2 regions of the Mesorhizobium sp. M0478 genome follow, and region 2 is predicted to be linked to the other one. Evidence: predicted binding sites of a transcription regulator. Region 2 holds the regulator's gene; the other holds the start of a gene.
What was found. The regulator PhoB, encoded in region 2, activates phosphate uptake and scavenging genes when phosphate is short. The targets are predictions, from matches to a motif close to TGTCATNNANCTGTCAT.
Positions count from the first base shown of each region.

Region 1: the regulator PhoB is predicted to act here: its motif matches at 4,831-4,847, upstream of NKI64_RS31330 (DUF1045 domain-containing protein).

Region 1 is NZ_JAMYRH010000024.1:18,664-26,128, forward strand. It holds gene NKI64_RS31305 (bifunctional 5-dehydro-2-deoxygluconokinase/5-dehydro-2-deoxyphosphogluconate aldolase) at 1-525, shown strand, start outside; gene iolD (3D-(3,5/4)-trihydroxycyclohexane-1,2-dione acylhydrolase (decyclizing)) at 559-2,409, shown strand; gene iolE (myo-inosose-2 dehydratase) at 2,555-3,472, shown strand; gene NKI64_RS31320 (hypothetical protein) at 3,482-3,730, shown strand; gene iolB (5-deoxy-glucuronate isomerase) at 3,922-4,734, shown strand; gene NKI64_RS31330 (DUF1045 domain-containing protein) at 4,989-5,696, shown strand; gene NKI64_RS31335 (alpha-D-ribose 1-methylphosphonate 5-triphosphate diphosphatase) at 5,731-6,885, shown strand; gene phnN (phosphonate metabolism protein/1,5-bisphosphokinase (PRPP-forming) PhnN) at 6,882-7,465, shown strand, end outside.
Region 2 is NZ_JAMYRH010000001.1:386,121-393,585, reverse strand. It holds gene NKI64_RS01890 (substrate-binding domain-containing protein) at 1-25, shown strand, start outside; gene pstC (phosphate ABC transporter permease subunit PstC) at 122-1,582, shown strand; gene pstA (phosphate ABC transporter permease PstA) at 1,579-2,895, shown strand; gene pstB (phosphate ABC transporter ATP-binding protein PstB) at 2,913-3,737, shown strand; gene phoU (phosphate signaling complex protein PhoU) at 3,779-4,483, shown strand; gene phoB (phosphate regulon transcriptional regulator PhoB) at 4,500-5,189, shown strand; gene NKI64_RS01860 (ROK family protein) at 5,220-6,455, opposite strand; gene xylF (D-xylose ABC transporter substrate-binding protein) at 6,722-7,465, shown strand, end outside.

The sequences.
Region 1 (7,465 bases), on a different contig from region 2:
AAATGCCTGTGCTTCTATCACCCCGACGATCCGGCAGCGCTCAAGGATGAGCAGCAGCAGAAGCTGCGCTCGCTGTTCGAAGCCGCGCGGAAGGTCGGCCGGGAGCTTCTGGTCGAGATCATCGCCGGCAAGCACGGCAAGCTCGACGAAACGACCATCCCGCGCGCCCTGGAAGAACTCTATGCGCTTGGCATCAAGCCGGACTGGTGGAAGCTCGAACCGCAGGCGTCGGCCGGCGCCTGGGCGAAGATCGAAGCGGTGATCCTGAAGCACGATCCCTGGTGTCGTGGCGTCGTGCTGCTGGGTCTCGAAGCGCCGCAGGACGAACTGGAAGCGGCCTTTGCCGCCACCGCCAAGGCGCCGATCGTCAAGGGCTTTGCCGTCGGCCGCACCATCTTCGTCCACGCCGCCGAACAATGGCTGGCGGGCAAGATGACGGATGACGAGGCTATCGCCGACATGGCCGCGCGCTTCGAACAGTTGACCGAAGCGTGGCTTGCCGCGCGTGGCCGTAAAGCAGCATAAAGGCGCGGCAAGAGGACTGCGGAGGAAAACACCATGAGCAAGACAATCCGCCTGACGATGGCGCAGGCGCTGACCCGCTTTCTGAGCAAGCAGATGACCGAGATCGACGGCAGACGAGTGCCCATCTTCGGCGGTGTGTGGGCGATCTTCGGTCACGGCAATGTCGCCGGCATCGGCGAGGCGCTGTACCAGCTGCGCGACGAATTGCCGACCTTCCGCGCCCACAATGAGCAGGCGATGGCGCATGCGGCGATCGCCTATGGCAAGGCCAATTTCCGCCGCCGCTTCATGGCCGCGACCTCTTCGATCGGCCCCGGTGCGCTCAACATGGTGACGGCGGCGGCGCTCGCCCATGTAAACAGGTTGCCCGTCCTGTTTTTGCCGGGCGATGTCTTCGCCAACCGCATTCCCGACCCGGTGCTGCAGCAGGCCGAGGACTTTTCCGACGGCACCGCGACGGTCAATGACTGCTTCCGTCCGGTGTCGCGCTATTTCGACCGCATCACCCGTCCCGAGCAGATCATCCCGGCATTGGCGCGGACCATGCAGGTGCTGACCGATCCGGCGGAATGCGGCCCGGTGACGCTGTCGCTCTGCCAGGACGTGCAGGCCGAGGCCTATGACTATCCCAAGAGCTTTTTCGCCGAGCGCGTCTGGCACCAGCGCCGGCCGCGTCCGGACCGGCATGAATTGGCGGCGGCGGTCACCGCGCTGAAGGGTGCGAAAAAACCGCTGATCATCGCCGGCGGCGGCGTGCTGTATTCGCAGGCTTCGGATGAACTGGCGAAATTCGCCGAGAGCGCCGGCATTCCGGTCTGCGAGACGCAAGGCGGCAAATCCTCGCAGCCCGACACACATCCGCTCAACATGGCGGCAGTCGGCGTCACCGGCACGTCCGCGGCCAACCGGCTGGCGGAAGAGGCCGATGTCGTGCTGGCGATCGGCACCCGCCTGCAGGATTTCACCACCGGCTCATGGGCGCTGTTCAAGAATTCCGGCAAGACCATCATCGGACTCAACGTGCAGCCTTTCGATGCCGGCAAGCATCGTGCGCTGCCGCTGGTCGCCGATGCGGCCGAAGGGCTCGCCGAACTCGGTGCTGCGCTGGGGAACTGGAAAGCACCGGCGACATGGACCGACAATGCGACCCAAGGCAAGAAGGCTTGGCAGGCCGAAGCCTCCAAGGTGACGGCGTCGACCAACGCCGCCTTCCCGTCGGACGCGCAGGTGATCGGCGCCGTGCAGCGCGCGCTGGGGTCCGGCGTGACCTTGCTGAACGCGTCGGGCGGCCTGCCGGGCGAGTTGCACAAGCTCTGGCAGGCAGGCGCGCCCGGCTCGTACCATGGCGAATATGGCTTCTCGACCATGGGCTACGAGATTGCCGGCGGGCTCGGCGCCAAGATGGCCAAGCCCGACCAGGAGATAGTCGTCATGGTCGGGGACGGCTCTTACCTCATGATGAATTCCGAAATCGCCACGTCGGTGATGCTTGGCCTGAAGCTGACCATCGTGGTGCTCGACAACAGGGGTTATGGCTGCATCAACCGGCTGCAGATGGCCACCGGCGGCGCCAATTTCAACAACCTCTTGAAGGACGCGCGCCACGAGATCCTGCCCGACATCGACTTCGCCGCGCATGCGGCGAGCATGGGCGCTATTGCCGAGAAGGTGCCGTCGATCACTGGCCTGGAGACCGCGCTGCAAAAGTCGAAAACCAACGACCGCACCACCGTACTGGTCATCGACACCGACCCGCTGATTTCCACCGACGCGGGCGGCCATTGGTGGGATGTCGCGGTGCCGGAAGTGTCAGCACGGCCGCAGGTCAACGCAGCGCGCAAAGCCTATGACGAAAAGCGGCAGATGCAGACTATTGGCGATTGATGCAAGTCAGCGCTGCCCCCTACCTCCCCCTTGTGGGAGGTCGGACCGCAGGTCCGGGTGGGGGTCTGGCGCCGCACCCCACCCCGCTGCTTCGCAGCGACCCTCCCCACAAGGGGGAGGGTGAACAAGAAACCGGAGCTAAAACTTGAAAGCCAAACTGGGCATGTCCCCCATTGCGTGGTGGAACGACGATCTTGCCGAACTCAGCGACGACGTCTCGCTGGAAGAGTGCCTGCGCCAGTCGCGCTCGGCAGGCTTCACCGGCATGGAAATGGGCCGGCGTTTTCCAAACGACCCCGAAATCATGCTGCCGATCCTGAAGCAGGCCGACGTGACGCTGTGCGGCGGCTGGTTCTCCGGCACGCTGGTCGATGAGGACATGGGCAAGAACAAGGATCGCATCCAGCCGATGATCGACCTGTTCAAGGCGGTGAATGCGCCTTGCATCGTCTATGGCGAGGTCGGCCGCTCGATCCAGGGCGATCGCTCCAGGCCTCTCGCCACCAAGCCGAAATTGTCGAATGACGAGATGAGGGCCTATGCCAGGCGCCTCACCGAGTTCGGCGAATGGTGCGCCGAGCAAGGCATGCCGCTGTCCTATCACCATCACATGGCGGCGGTGGTCGAGACAGAGCCGGAGCTCGATACCTTCATGCGCCATTCCGGCGAAGGCATTCCGTTGCTGCTCGATGCAGGGCATCTCGCCTTTGCCGGTGGCGACGTGCTGCGCGCCATCGACAACCACCACAAGCGCATCAGCCATGTCCATGTGAAGGATGTGCGCATGGGCGTGATCGACGGGCTCGACCGCACAAAGCAGTCCTTTCTCGACGCCGTGGCGCTCGGTGCCTTCACGGTGCCTGGCGACGGTTCGCTCGAATTCGGCGCCATCGTGCAGCGCTTCGCCGACCATGGCTATGAAGGCTGGTTCGTCGTCGAGGCCGAGCAGGACCCGAAAAAGAACCCGCCGCTGAAGATGGCCCAAGTGGGTTACAAGGAGCTGATGCGGGTGATGACGGCGGCCGGCTACACGGTCGAGACGCAAGGCTTTCCCAATGCGTAAGCCGGTCCGATGAAGGATTACGAGCACCCGTTCTTCCGGCCGCTGTGGCGGCGCGTTGCCGTCGTCGCCGTCTGCGTGATCTGGGCCGGAATAGAATTCGCCTCCGGCACCCCGTTCTGGGGCATCATTGCGCTCGGCTTTGCCGCCTACGCCGTCTGGCAGTTCTTCTATCTTTACAAGCCGGTGGAGGAGAGCAAGGCTACGCCTGATCGACCGAAGACCGGCGAAGCGAAGGCGGACGCCGAACCGAAGGAATGAACGGCCGTGGCTCGGAAGGGCTTGCGGGTCGGACACTCGACACCTGGCGTATCGCCTACGTCGGTGATTGGCCGGAATGTCCCTCGCTTCGTCATCCTAGGGTCTTCGCGACGGAGCTTCGCTCCTGCTTCGCCCTAGGATGACGAAGTTGAGAGGCCGACCTCGAAGACATGCGATAGGAGAGACAAAACATGTCGAAACTGCTCGTCAAAGCCGACAAGGGCCATGGCCGCGTCGCGCATGTCACGCCCAACAGCGCCGGCTGGACCTATGTCGGCTTCGACCTGCACCGTTTGAAGCCCGGCGAAAACGCCTCGGGTAAGACGGGCGGTCGCGAAGTCTGCCTGGTGTTCGTCACCGGCAAGGGCACGGCCAAGGCCGGCGGCCGGGAACTTGGCCTGCTCGGCGAGCGCATGTCGCCCTTCGAGGGCAAGCCGTGGTCGGTCTATATTCCTGAGGGGTCGGATTGGTCGGTCACCGCCGACACCGATCTCGAGCTCGCGGTCTGCTCGGCGCCGGGCCTGGGCGGCGGCTTGCCCGTTCGCGTCATCGCACCCCACGACCTCGGCCAGGAGACTCGGGGCAAAGGCACCAACACGCGCTACGTCACCAACATATTGCCCGAGGGTAAGCCGGCCGACTCGCTGCTGGTGGTCGAGGTCATCACGCCCGGCGGCCACACATCGAGCTACCCGCCGCACAAGCACGACCAGGACAATCTGCCCGCCGAATCCTATCTTGAGGAAACCTACTACCACCGCCTCAACCCGCCACAGGGTTTTGCCTTCCAGCGCGTCTACACCGACGCCGACAAGACCGGCGCCCGCGAGCTGGACGAAGCCATGGCGATCGAGGACGGCGATGTTGTGCTGGTGCCCAAGGGCTATCACCCCTGCGCCGCCTGCCACGGCTACGACCTCTATTACCTCAACGTCATGGCCGGGCCGAAGCGGACGTGGAAGTTCCACAACGCGCCCGAGCACGAATGGCTGATGAAGGCCTGATCGGCCTTCACTTGCGGCGGAAGCTGTTGGTCAAGCAGGAAAAAATCGTCGGCTAACGATCCATGGGGTCGATTTGCCTTCGAAAACCCGCATAAGCTTCGTCAATCCGTCATGGAAATCACCTATGGCAGCGGGCCAGTGCATGTCGCCCAAAAGTGCGCAGCTTTTTTGGGATGACGACATGCAGCAAATTAAAGACTTAAAGCGCGTCGCGCCATCGGTTCGGTTTCGGCGCGCTTTAAGGAGGATTTTCGATGCGCTACGCCATCTATTTCACCCCAAGGCAGGACGAGCCGTTGGCGCGGATCGCCGCCAACTGGCTGGGCCGCGACCCCTTTGGCGCCGCCACCAGGCCGGTCGAGGCGGTGGGCGAGCTGTCGGCGGCCGAAGTCGCCTTTCACACCGCATCGGCGCGGCGCTACGGTTTTCATGCGACGCTGAAAGCGCCCTTCCGGTTGGCCGCCAACGAAACCGAAAGCTCGTTGCGCGCGGCGCTGGACGCCTTTGCCGAAGCAACGCCGACGGTCACCATCCCGCGCCTGGTCGTCAGCCAGATCGATGGTTTCTTCGCTTTGGTGCCGGAAGGCCCGCTGCCGCCGCTCAACCGTTTCGCCGATTATGTCGTGCTTAGCTTCGACCGTTTTCGCGCGCCGCTCACCGAGGCCGAGATCGAGCGGCGCAGCCTGGATTCGCTGAAGCCGGCCGAGTTCCGCAATCTCTGCCAGTGGGGCTATCCCTATGTGTTTGAGACCTTTCGCTTCCACATGACGCTGTCCGGCCGGGCCGGGCCGCAGGAAAGCCAACGTCTGCGCGCGGCAATTGACAGCCTGTTCGCCGATGTGCTGCAGCAGCCGGTGCTGGTGGATGCGCTGACGCTGTTCGTCGAAACCGAACCGGGCGCTCCGTTCATGGTGCTTTCGCATCATGCGCTCGGCCGCCGCGCTGCCCGAAAAACCGCCTGACCGCAATTCGTCCGAGTAAGCAAGGACTGCCTGAATGACCGCCGAAACTGTTCTCCACAACGCCCGCATCGTGCTTGCCGACGAGATCGTCGAAGGGTCGCTCGTGCTGCGCGACGGTTTTATCTCCGGCGTCGACGCCGGCACCGGCCACACCGGCGGGAGCATGGGCGGCGAGGACATGGGCGGCGACTACATCATTCCCGGCCTGGTCGAGCTGCACACTGACCATCTCGAAGGCCACTATGCGCCGCGCCCGAAAGTGCGCTGGAACCCGATCGCCGCCGTCCTTGCCCATGACGCGCAGGTGGCCACCGCCGGCATCACCACCGTGCTCGACGCTTTGCGTGTCGGCATGGACGAGGACGCGGATATTACCTCCGACGACATCCGCAAGCTCGCCGGCGCGATCGAGGACAGCGTCGCGAAAGACCGGTTGCGGGCCGACCATTTCCTGCACCTGCGCTGCGAGGTCTCGGCGCCGGATTGCTTGCGGGCTTTCGCCAATTTCGATGGCGACGGGCGGGTCAAGCTGGCCTCGCTGATGGACCATGCGCCGGGACAGCGTCAGTTCGTCAATCTCGAGACCTACGCCCATTACTATCAGCGCAAGCTGAAATTGACCGATCGCGACTTCCAATTGTTCTGCGAAAAGCGGATGTCGGAATCAGCGAAGAATTCGGGACCGAACCGGGTGGCGATATCAGCCGCCTGCAACGAGCGGGGCATTGTGCTGGCAAGCCATGACGACGCCACATCGGGCCATGTCGACGAAGCGATCGAGCAGGGCGTGCGCGTCGCGGAATTCCCGACCACGCTGGAAGCCGCCAAGGCCTCGAAGGATGCCGGGCTCGGCGTGCTGATGGGCGCGCCCAACGTCATGCGCGGCTCCTCGCATTCGGGCAACGTCTCGGCCCGCACGCTGGCCGGCGACGGCCTGCTCGACATATTGTCGTCCGACTACATTCCCTTCAGCCTGATCCAGTCGGCCTTCTTCCTCGGCGACGTCGTCGAGGGCATTTCCCTGCCGCAGGCGGTTGCGATGGTGTCGAAGAATCCGGCCGAGGCGATCGGCCTAAACGACCGCGGCGTCATCGAACAGGGCCGCCGCGCCGACCTCGTGCGTGTGCGCGTCGACGACCATGTGCCGGTCGTGCGCACTGTCTGGCGCCAAGGGCGCCGGGTCGCCTGATGGTCTCGGCGTCGATCGAGCGCGAACTCAGCAGCGAGGCCTTTCCGCTCCGCAACGGCGTGTTTGTCGCCGTCGTCGGCCCGAGTGGCGCCGGCAAGGATACGGTAATCGGTTATGCCCGCACCTTGTTTGCCGACGAGACGAGGCTGGAGTTCGTCCGCCGGGTCATCACCAGGCCGAGCGATGCGGCAAGCGAGGATCACGACACGCTGGCCGACGCGGCCTTTGTCGAAGCCGAGGCCGACGGCGCCTTCGCCATTTCCTGGGAGGCGCACGGCCTGCGCTACGGCATTCCGGCCGATGTCGACTCGTCCATCGCCAACGGCTATGTCGCGGTCGCCAATGTCTCGCGCGCAGTCATCCCGGTGCTGCGGGAGCGCTATGCCAATCTGGCTGTCGTCGAGATCACCGCCTCGCCGGAAATCCTCGCCGAGCGTCTCGCCCAGCGCGGCCGCGAATCGCGCGGCGAAGTGCTGGCTCGGCTCGCCCGCAGCGCCAATATCGCTTTGTCCGGCTCCGGCGTCACCTCGATCGACAATGGCGGCCAGCGCGAAGCCGCCGGAGAACGCTTCGCCGAGGT
Region 2 (7,465 bases):
CTTCGCCGCCGGAAAGACAATGTAATCAACCGACCGGATCAGGGCGCGGACCAAATCCGCGCCCTGATTTCGCCGCTTGCCGCAACGGCGGCGGCGATCTGAATTTTCCCTGGGGTGGGTGATGTCGTCCTTGCTCGTACTCGCCATAGTCATTGCCATAGGCGTGGTCGCTTTTGTGATCGGCCGCCAGCGCGCCGCGGCGCAGGATACCGGCAAGGTCAAGCCGCATTCGCGCGCGCATTATCATGGCTGGTGGGCCTTTCTGATCGCGGTCCTGCCTGCCGTCCTTTTGCTCGCCGTCTGGGATATCGGCTCTTCCTTCTATCTCGACCGGCATATCCATGCCGCTTTGCCCGAGCGCACCGCCGACACAAAGGTGGCCAGCGAAGCGCTCGACGCCAGCCTGGTGAAGAGCCTGGCCAAGGGCCTGCGCCGGCTCGATGGCGATACCGCACTTCCCGCTACTTTCGCCGAATTGCAGCCGCTGCTCGCCGCCAAGGGCGTGGCACTGGCCAGCGACACCCAGGACTATATGATTCCGATCGCGGTCGAGGCGAACCAGGTCCAGGACCGGCTCGGCCTGTTCAGCGCCGTGCTGACCTTCGCGCTGTCGGTCGCCGGCGCCTTCTATGCGCTGAGGCAGATCGCGCCGCGCGCCAGGGCGCGCAACAACGTCGAGAAGCTGATGCTGTGGGGGCTGCTTGCGGCCTCGACCATCGCCATCCTGACCACGGTCGGCATCGTGCTGTCGATGCTGTTCCAGACCATCACCTTCTTCGAGAGCGTGTCGCCGATGAGCTTCTTCTTCGGAACGGTGTGGGATCCGCGTTTCGCCGCCGCCGGTTCCGGCGGCAGCCAGGGTCAGTTCGGCCTGATCCCGCTACTGGCCGGCACGCTCTACATCGCCGCCGTTGCGCTTCTGGTCGCAGTGCCGGTCGGGCTGATGTCGGCGGTCTACATGTCCGAATACGCCTCGCGCAGCGTCCGGTCGGTGGTCAAGCCCGCGCTTGAACTGCTGGCCGGCATCCCGACCATCGTCTACGGCATCTTCGCCGTGGTCACGCTCGGACCGTTCCTGCGCGACCTCTCGGCAGCCCTCACCGGCGGCTCTCCCTTCATCCAGGGCCAGAGCATCTTCACCGCCGGCCTGGTGATGGGCGTCATGCTGATCCCGGTCGTGTCCTCTTTGTCCGACGACATCATCACCGCGGTGCCGCGCGCAATGCGTGACGGCTCGCTCGGCCTCGGTGCCACGCGCTCCGAGACGATCAAGCGGGTGATCCTGCCGGCGGCACTGCCCGGCATCGTCGGCGCCATCCTGTTGACGGCGTCGCGCGCCATCGGCGAGACGATGATCGTCGTGCTGGCGGCGGGCGTCGCCGCCAATCTGACGGCCAATCCGTTCGAGGCGATGACGACCATCACCGTCAAGATTGTCAACCAGCTGACCGGCGATCTCGAGTTCAACTCACCGCAGACGCTGGTCGCCTTCGCGCTCGGCCTGACGCTGTTCGCGCTGACGCTGGTGATGAACATCGTCGCCCTCTACATCGTGCGCAAGTACCGGGAGCAGTACGAATGACCGACATCCCCCTGGACACGATGGCGGGTGCCGTCGCGCGTCCGCGCCGCGACATCGGGCTGAAGGCGCGCTATGCCGCCGAACGCCGGTTCCGCATCTATGGCGTGATTGCGATCTCGGTGGGCCTGGCGTTCCTGGCCATCATGCTGATCACCATCGTCTCGAAAGGCTACACCGCCTTCTGGCAGACGACCGTGACGCTGCCGGTGACCTTCGACGAGAAGGTGATCGATCCCTCCGGCAAGCGCGCCACCGACCCTACCGTGCTGATCAAGGCGAACTATCCCAAGCTCGCCGAAAACGCGCTGGTGGCCAAGCTCGGCATCGATCCGGCCAACAAGCCGATGATGCTGAAGCTCAAGGGCTTCCTGTCGGAAGGCGCCCGCGTCCAGCTGCGCGACATCGTCTCCGCCGATCCGTCGGTGATCGGCAGGACGCGTGACGTCGACATCCTGGCTGCCGCGAACCTCGACTCGGCCTTCAAGGGTCAGATCGACCTCGGCGTCGATGAAGCGCGCCGCAAGGTGTCCAACCAGCAGATCGACTGGATGAACAAGCTCAAAGCCGATGGCGCGATGGCCGAGCATTTCAACACCGGCCTGTTCAGCTATGGCGCCTCCAGCCGGCCCGAAACGTCGGGCATGGGCGTGGCCATCATCGGCTCGTTCTACATGATGGTGATCGTGCTTTTGCTGGCGCTGCCGATCGGCGTCGCCGCCTCGATCTATCTGGAGGAGTTCGCCAAGAAGAACCGCTTTACGGACCTGATCGAGGTCAACATCAACAATCTCGCGGCGGTGCCGTCGATCGTCTTCGGTCTGCTTGGCCTTGCCGTGTTCATCAACTTCCTCGGCATGCCGCGCTCGGCTTCCTTCGTCGGCGGCCTGGTGCTGACCTTGATGACATTGCCGACCATAATCATCACCACGCGCGCCGCCCTCGCCGCGGTGCCGCCGTCGATCCGCTCGGCGGCCCTAGGTCTCGGCGCCTCCAAGATGCAGATGGTGTTCCATCACATCCTGCCGCTTGCCGCCCCAGGCATCCTTACCGGCACCATCATCGGCCTGGCGCGTGCGCTCGGCGAGACAGCACCGCTGCTCTTGATCGGCATGGTCGCTTTCGTCGCCGATTATCCGACGACGCCTTTCGATCCGGCGACCGCGCTGCCGGTTCAGATCTATATGTGGGCAAACGAGGCTGAGCGCGCTTTTGTCGAGCGCATGTCCGGCGCCATCATCATCCTGCTCGTCTTCCTCATGGCCATGAACATCACCGCGATCGTGCTCCGGCGCCGCTTCGAGCGGCGCTGGTAGAAAAAAGGCAATTTGGTATGAACATCATGACCGAACAGTCCCTTGAGAATGCAGTGGGCGACAAAATGAACGCCAAGTCGAACGAAGTCATCAAGATGCGCGGCGACAAGGTCGGCGTCTTCTACGGCGAGAAGCAGGCGTTGTTCGACGTCAATCTCGACGTCCGCCAGAACCAGGTGACGGCGCTGATCGGCCCGTCCGGCTGCGGCAAGTCGACCTTCCTGCGCTGCCTCAACCGCATGAACGACACCATCGATTCGGCGCGGGTGACCGGCAAGATCACGCTCGATGAAGACGACATCTACGACAAGAACATCGATGTCGTCGAACTGCGCGCCCGCGTCGGCATGGTGTTCCAGAAACCCAACCCGTTCCCGAAGTCGATCTACGAGAACGTCGCCTACGGCCCGCGCATCCATGGGCTGGCCAAGCGCAAGTCCGACATGGACCAGATCGTCGAGCAGAGCCTGAAGAAGGCGGCGATCTGGAACGAGGTCAAGGACCGCCTGCAGGAGCCCGGCACCGGCCTGTCCGGCGGCCAGCAGCAGCGCCTGTGCATCGCGCGCGCCATCGCCGTGTCGCCGGAGGTGATCCTGATGGACGAGCCCTGCTCGGCGCTCGATCCGATCGCCACCGCCCGTGTCGAGGAGCTGATCGACGAACTGCGCCAGAACTACACGATCGTCATCGTCACCCACTCGATGCAGCAGGCGGCGCGCGTGTCGCAGCGCACGGCGATGTTCCATCTCGGCTATCTCGTCGAGGAGGGCGCCACCGACAAGATGTTCACCAACCCCGACGACAAGCGCACCCAGGACTACATTACCGGCCGCTTCGGCTGAGCCGTCCGGCGGGTGAATTTTCAGGCACGAGGACCAAGATCATGGGTGAACATACCGTCGCCTCCTTCGATGAAGAGCTCGGGCAGATCAGCAAGCTGATCCGCGACATGGGCGATCTGGCAGGCTCGATGGTCAGCGGCTCGACCAGGGCGCTGCTCAATTCGGACAATGCGCTGGCACAGCGTGTCGTTTCCGACGACGCCATCATGGATGCGCGCCAGCGCGAACTGGACGACCGCGCCATCACGCTGATCGCCAAGCGCCAGCCGATGGCCAACGATCTGCGCGCCGTGGTCGGCTCGATCCGCATGGCCGGCGACCTCGAGCGCATCGGCGATCTCGCCAAGAACATCGCCAAACGCGTCGGCACCGTGGGCTTGAGCGTCACGCCGCGCGACCTCTCGCACTCCATCGATGCCATGGCGCAACTGGTGCTGATCCAGGTGCAAGGCGTCGTCGAGGAATATGCCGCCACCGATGCGGCAGCTCTTGCAAAACTCAGGAATGACGACGAGCGCATCGACGTCAAATACACGTCCGTGTTTCGTGAGCTCTTGACCTACATGATGGAAGACCCTCGCAACATCACCGCCTGCACGCATCTCTTGTTCTGCGCCAAGAATCTTGAGCGCATCGGCGATCATGTCACCAACATCGCCGAAAATGCGTATTATGTGCTGACCGGCCAGCAATTGCCCGCCAATCGTCCGAAGCAGGACGAGACGGCGATGGCCACGCCGGCCTGATGAGGGTGAACTGCCTATGATCGCGCCACGCATCATGGTCGTGGAGGACGAGGAGCCGCTAGGCGTGCTCCTCCGCTACAACCTCGAATCCGAAGGCTATCACGTCGAGGTGGTGACACGCGGCGACGAGGCCGAGATCCGCCTGCAGGAAAACGTGCCCGATCTCCTGGTGCTCGACTGGATGGTGCCCGCTGTTTCCGGCATCGAGCTCTGTCGGCGGCTTAGAGTGCGGCCCGAAACCGAGCGGCTGCCGATCATCATGCTGACCGCGCGCGGTGAGGAAAGCGATCGCGTGCGCGGCCTGTCCACCGGTGCCGACGACTATCTGGTCAAGCCATTCTCGACGCCGGAGTTCATGGCGCGCGTGAAGGCGCTGCTGCGCCGGGCCAAGCCGGAAGTGCTGTCCAGCGTGCTCAAGGTCGGCGACATCGTGCTCGACCGCGAGTCGCACCGTGTCTACCGCAAGAAGAGCGAGATCAGGCTCGGACCGACCGAGTTCCGGCTGCTCGAATTCATGATGCGCCATCCCGGCCGCGTGTTCTCGCGCAGCCAGCTGCTCGACAATGTCTGGGGCGAGACGATCTACATCGACGAGCGAACCGTCGACGTCCATGTCGGGCGCTTACGCAAAGCGGTCAACAACGGCCGCATGCCGGATGTCATCCGTACCATTCGCGGCGCCGGCTACGCGATCAGGGAAGACTAGGATGCTGCGCGTCGCGCCGTTGCCGGCCATTCAGGCGACATGCTTGCCGGATTTGGCCTGAATGCCCGGCGCGAAAATCTCCTGATCGACGAAGCCGAGCGCGCGCATGGCACAGCCTTCGCGGATCAGCGGCAGCTCGTTGGGCTCGGTGTCGAAGGAGATCGATTTCGAGTGCTGGCCGCCGGCGGTCTGGGCGATCGCTTCGCGCAATGCCGGTTCGATCAAGTCGAAGGCGGCGGCGCTGACGCCGACCATGGCGACGGGTGCCGGATCGATCAGTGCAAACAGGCTGCCGAGGCCGAAGCCGAGCGCCTCACCGGCCTTGCGATAGGCTTCGCGCTCCGGGCCATCGGTTTCGCGGGCGCGCGCGGCGAGTGCGCGCATATCAGCGTCGCCGATATCGACCGGCTCGGCATCTTCGCTCATCATTTTGGCGCTGCGCCAGATGGCGTAGTTTCCGGCATAGGCCTCGACGCAGCCGCGCCGCCCGCAGCGGCAGAGCGCGCCGCCCGGACGGTGGATCATGTGGCCGAACTCGCCGCCCGAGGAATGGGTGCCGGTGAACAGTTCGCCTTTCAGCACCAGCCCCATGCCGATGCCGTGCGACAAGAGGATCGCGATGAAATTGTCGCGGTAGCGCTCGGGCTGGCGCCATTGCAGGGCCACCGCCATCATATTGCAGTCGTTCTCCATGGTGGCAGGAATGCCGAATTCCGCTTCCAACATGTCGGCGAAGGCAATGTCGGTCAGTGGCGTGATTGGCGACCACAGCATGGCCCGCGCCTGCGAATCGGTGATGCCCTGGATGCCCATGGCAATGCGGGCGATGCTCTGGACATCGAGGTCGGGATCCTCAAGCCGCCGCCGGACGATTGCTACGCATTCGCCAATCAGCTCGTCGCGCGGCTTGGTCAGCGTGTCCAGCCGGCGCTGTTCCTCGGCGACGACGTGGCCGGCATAGTCGATGACGGTGACGGACAGGAAATTGAGCGACAGCACCACGGTCATGACCGCCGCCGCTTCCGGGTTGAGGCCAAGGCCGACCTGCGGCCGGCCGCGTTTCAGCGAGCCGGTCTCGCCAGGCTTGCCTTCAATCAGGATGCCTTCTTGAATTAGATCAGACGAGATTGCCGATATCGTCGAATGGCTGAGGCCGGTGGTCGCCGCAATCTCGGTCCGCGACGGCTGGCCGGCCCGGCGCACGGCCGAAATCACCATCGCACGGTTGCGACGGCGCAGATCGTCGTGGCGGATCCCAACCGACATTTGTTTTCCTCCCGGCCTCCTCGCGCCTCATGATAGTGAAGGCGTTCGACGGCACCAGCCAAATATTGGCAGACGCCGGCAGCCCTGTCATTGTTTATTGCGGAGCTCGAAAAAATTCGGCAACGCCATCAGAATCCATCATAATCGATGTTGACAGTGCCTTATCATTGAACCAGTATTTTTTCGAGGCTCGAAAAAATGGAGCCTCTTTGTGCAGGCCTTCGGGCCGGTTTTGTCGCGCCGTGGGCGGCGCAGGGAGGGTTATAATGAACAGATTTGCAGCCGCCATGCTGGCGGGTGTCGCCATGTCGCTGGCGCTGATGTCGGTCGCGCAGGCGAAGGACAAGGTCATCGGCGTGTCGTGGTCGAACTTCCAGGAAGAGCGCTGGAAGACCGACGAGGCGGCGATGAAAACGGCGATCGAAGCCGCCGGCGACAAGTACATTTCGGCCGACGCGCAGTCCAATCCCGGCAAGCAGCTGACCGACGTCGAAAGCCTGATCTCGCAGGGCGCCAACTCGCTGATCATCCTGGCGCAGGACGCCTCGGCCATCGGCCCGGCGGTGCAGAAGGCGCTGGACGAAGGCATTCCGGTCGTCGGCTATGATCGCCTGATCGAGAACAAGGACGTCTTCTACCTGACCTTCGACAACAAGGAAGTCGGCCGCATGCAGGCCCGCGAAGTGTTCAAGGCGAAGCCCGAAGGCAACTATGTCTTCATCAAGGGCTCGGGCTCGGATCCGAATGCCGATTTCCTGTTCTCGGGCTCGATGGAAGTGCTCAAGGAAGCCATCGACTCGGGCAAGATCAAGAATGTCGGCGAGGCCTATACCGATGGCTGGCTGCCGGCCAACGCCCAGAAGAACATGGAACAGTTCCTGACCGCCAACGACAACAAAGTCGATGCCGTGGTTGCGGCGAATGACGGCACCGCCGGCGGCGTTGTCGCCGCGCTGACGGCGCAGGGCCTTGCAGGAACGGTTCCGGTCTCGGGCCAGGACGGCGACCAT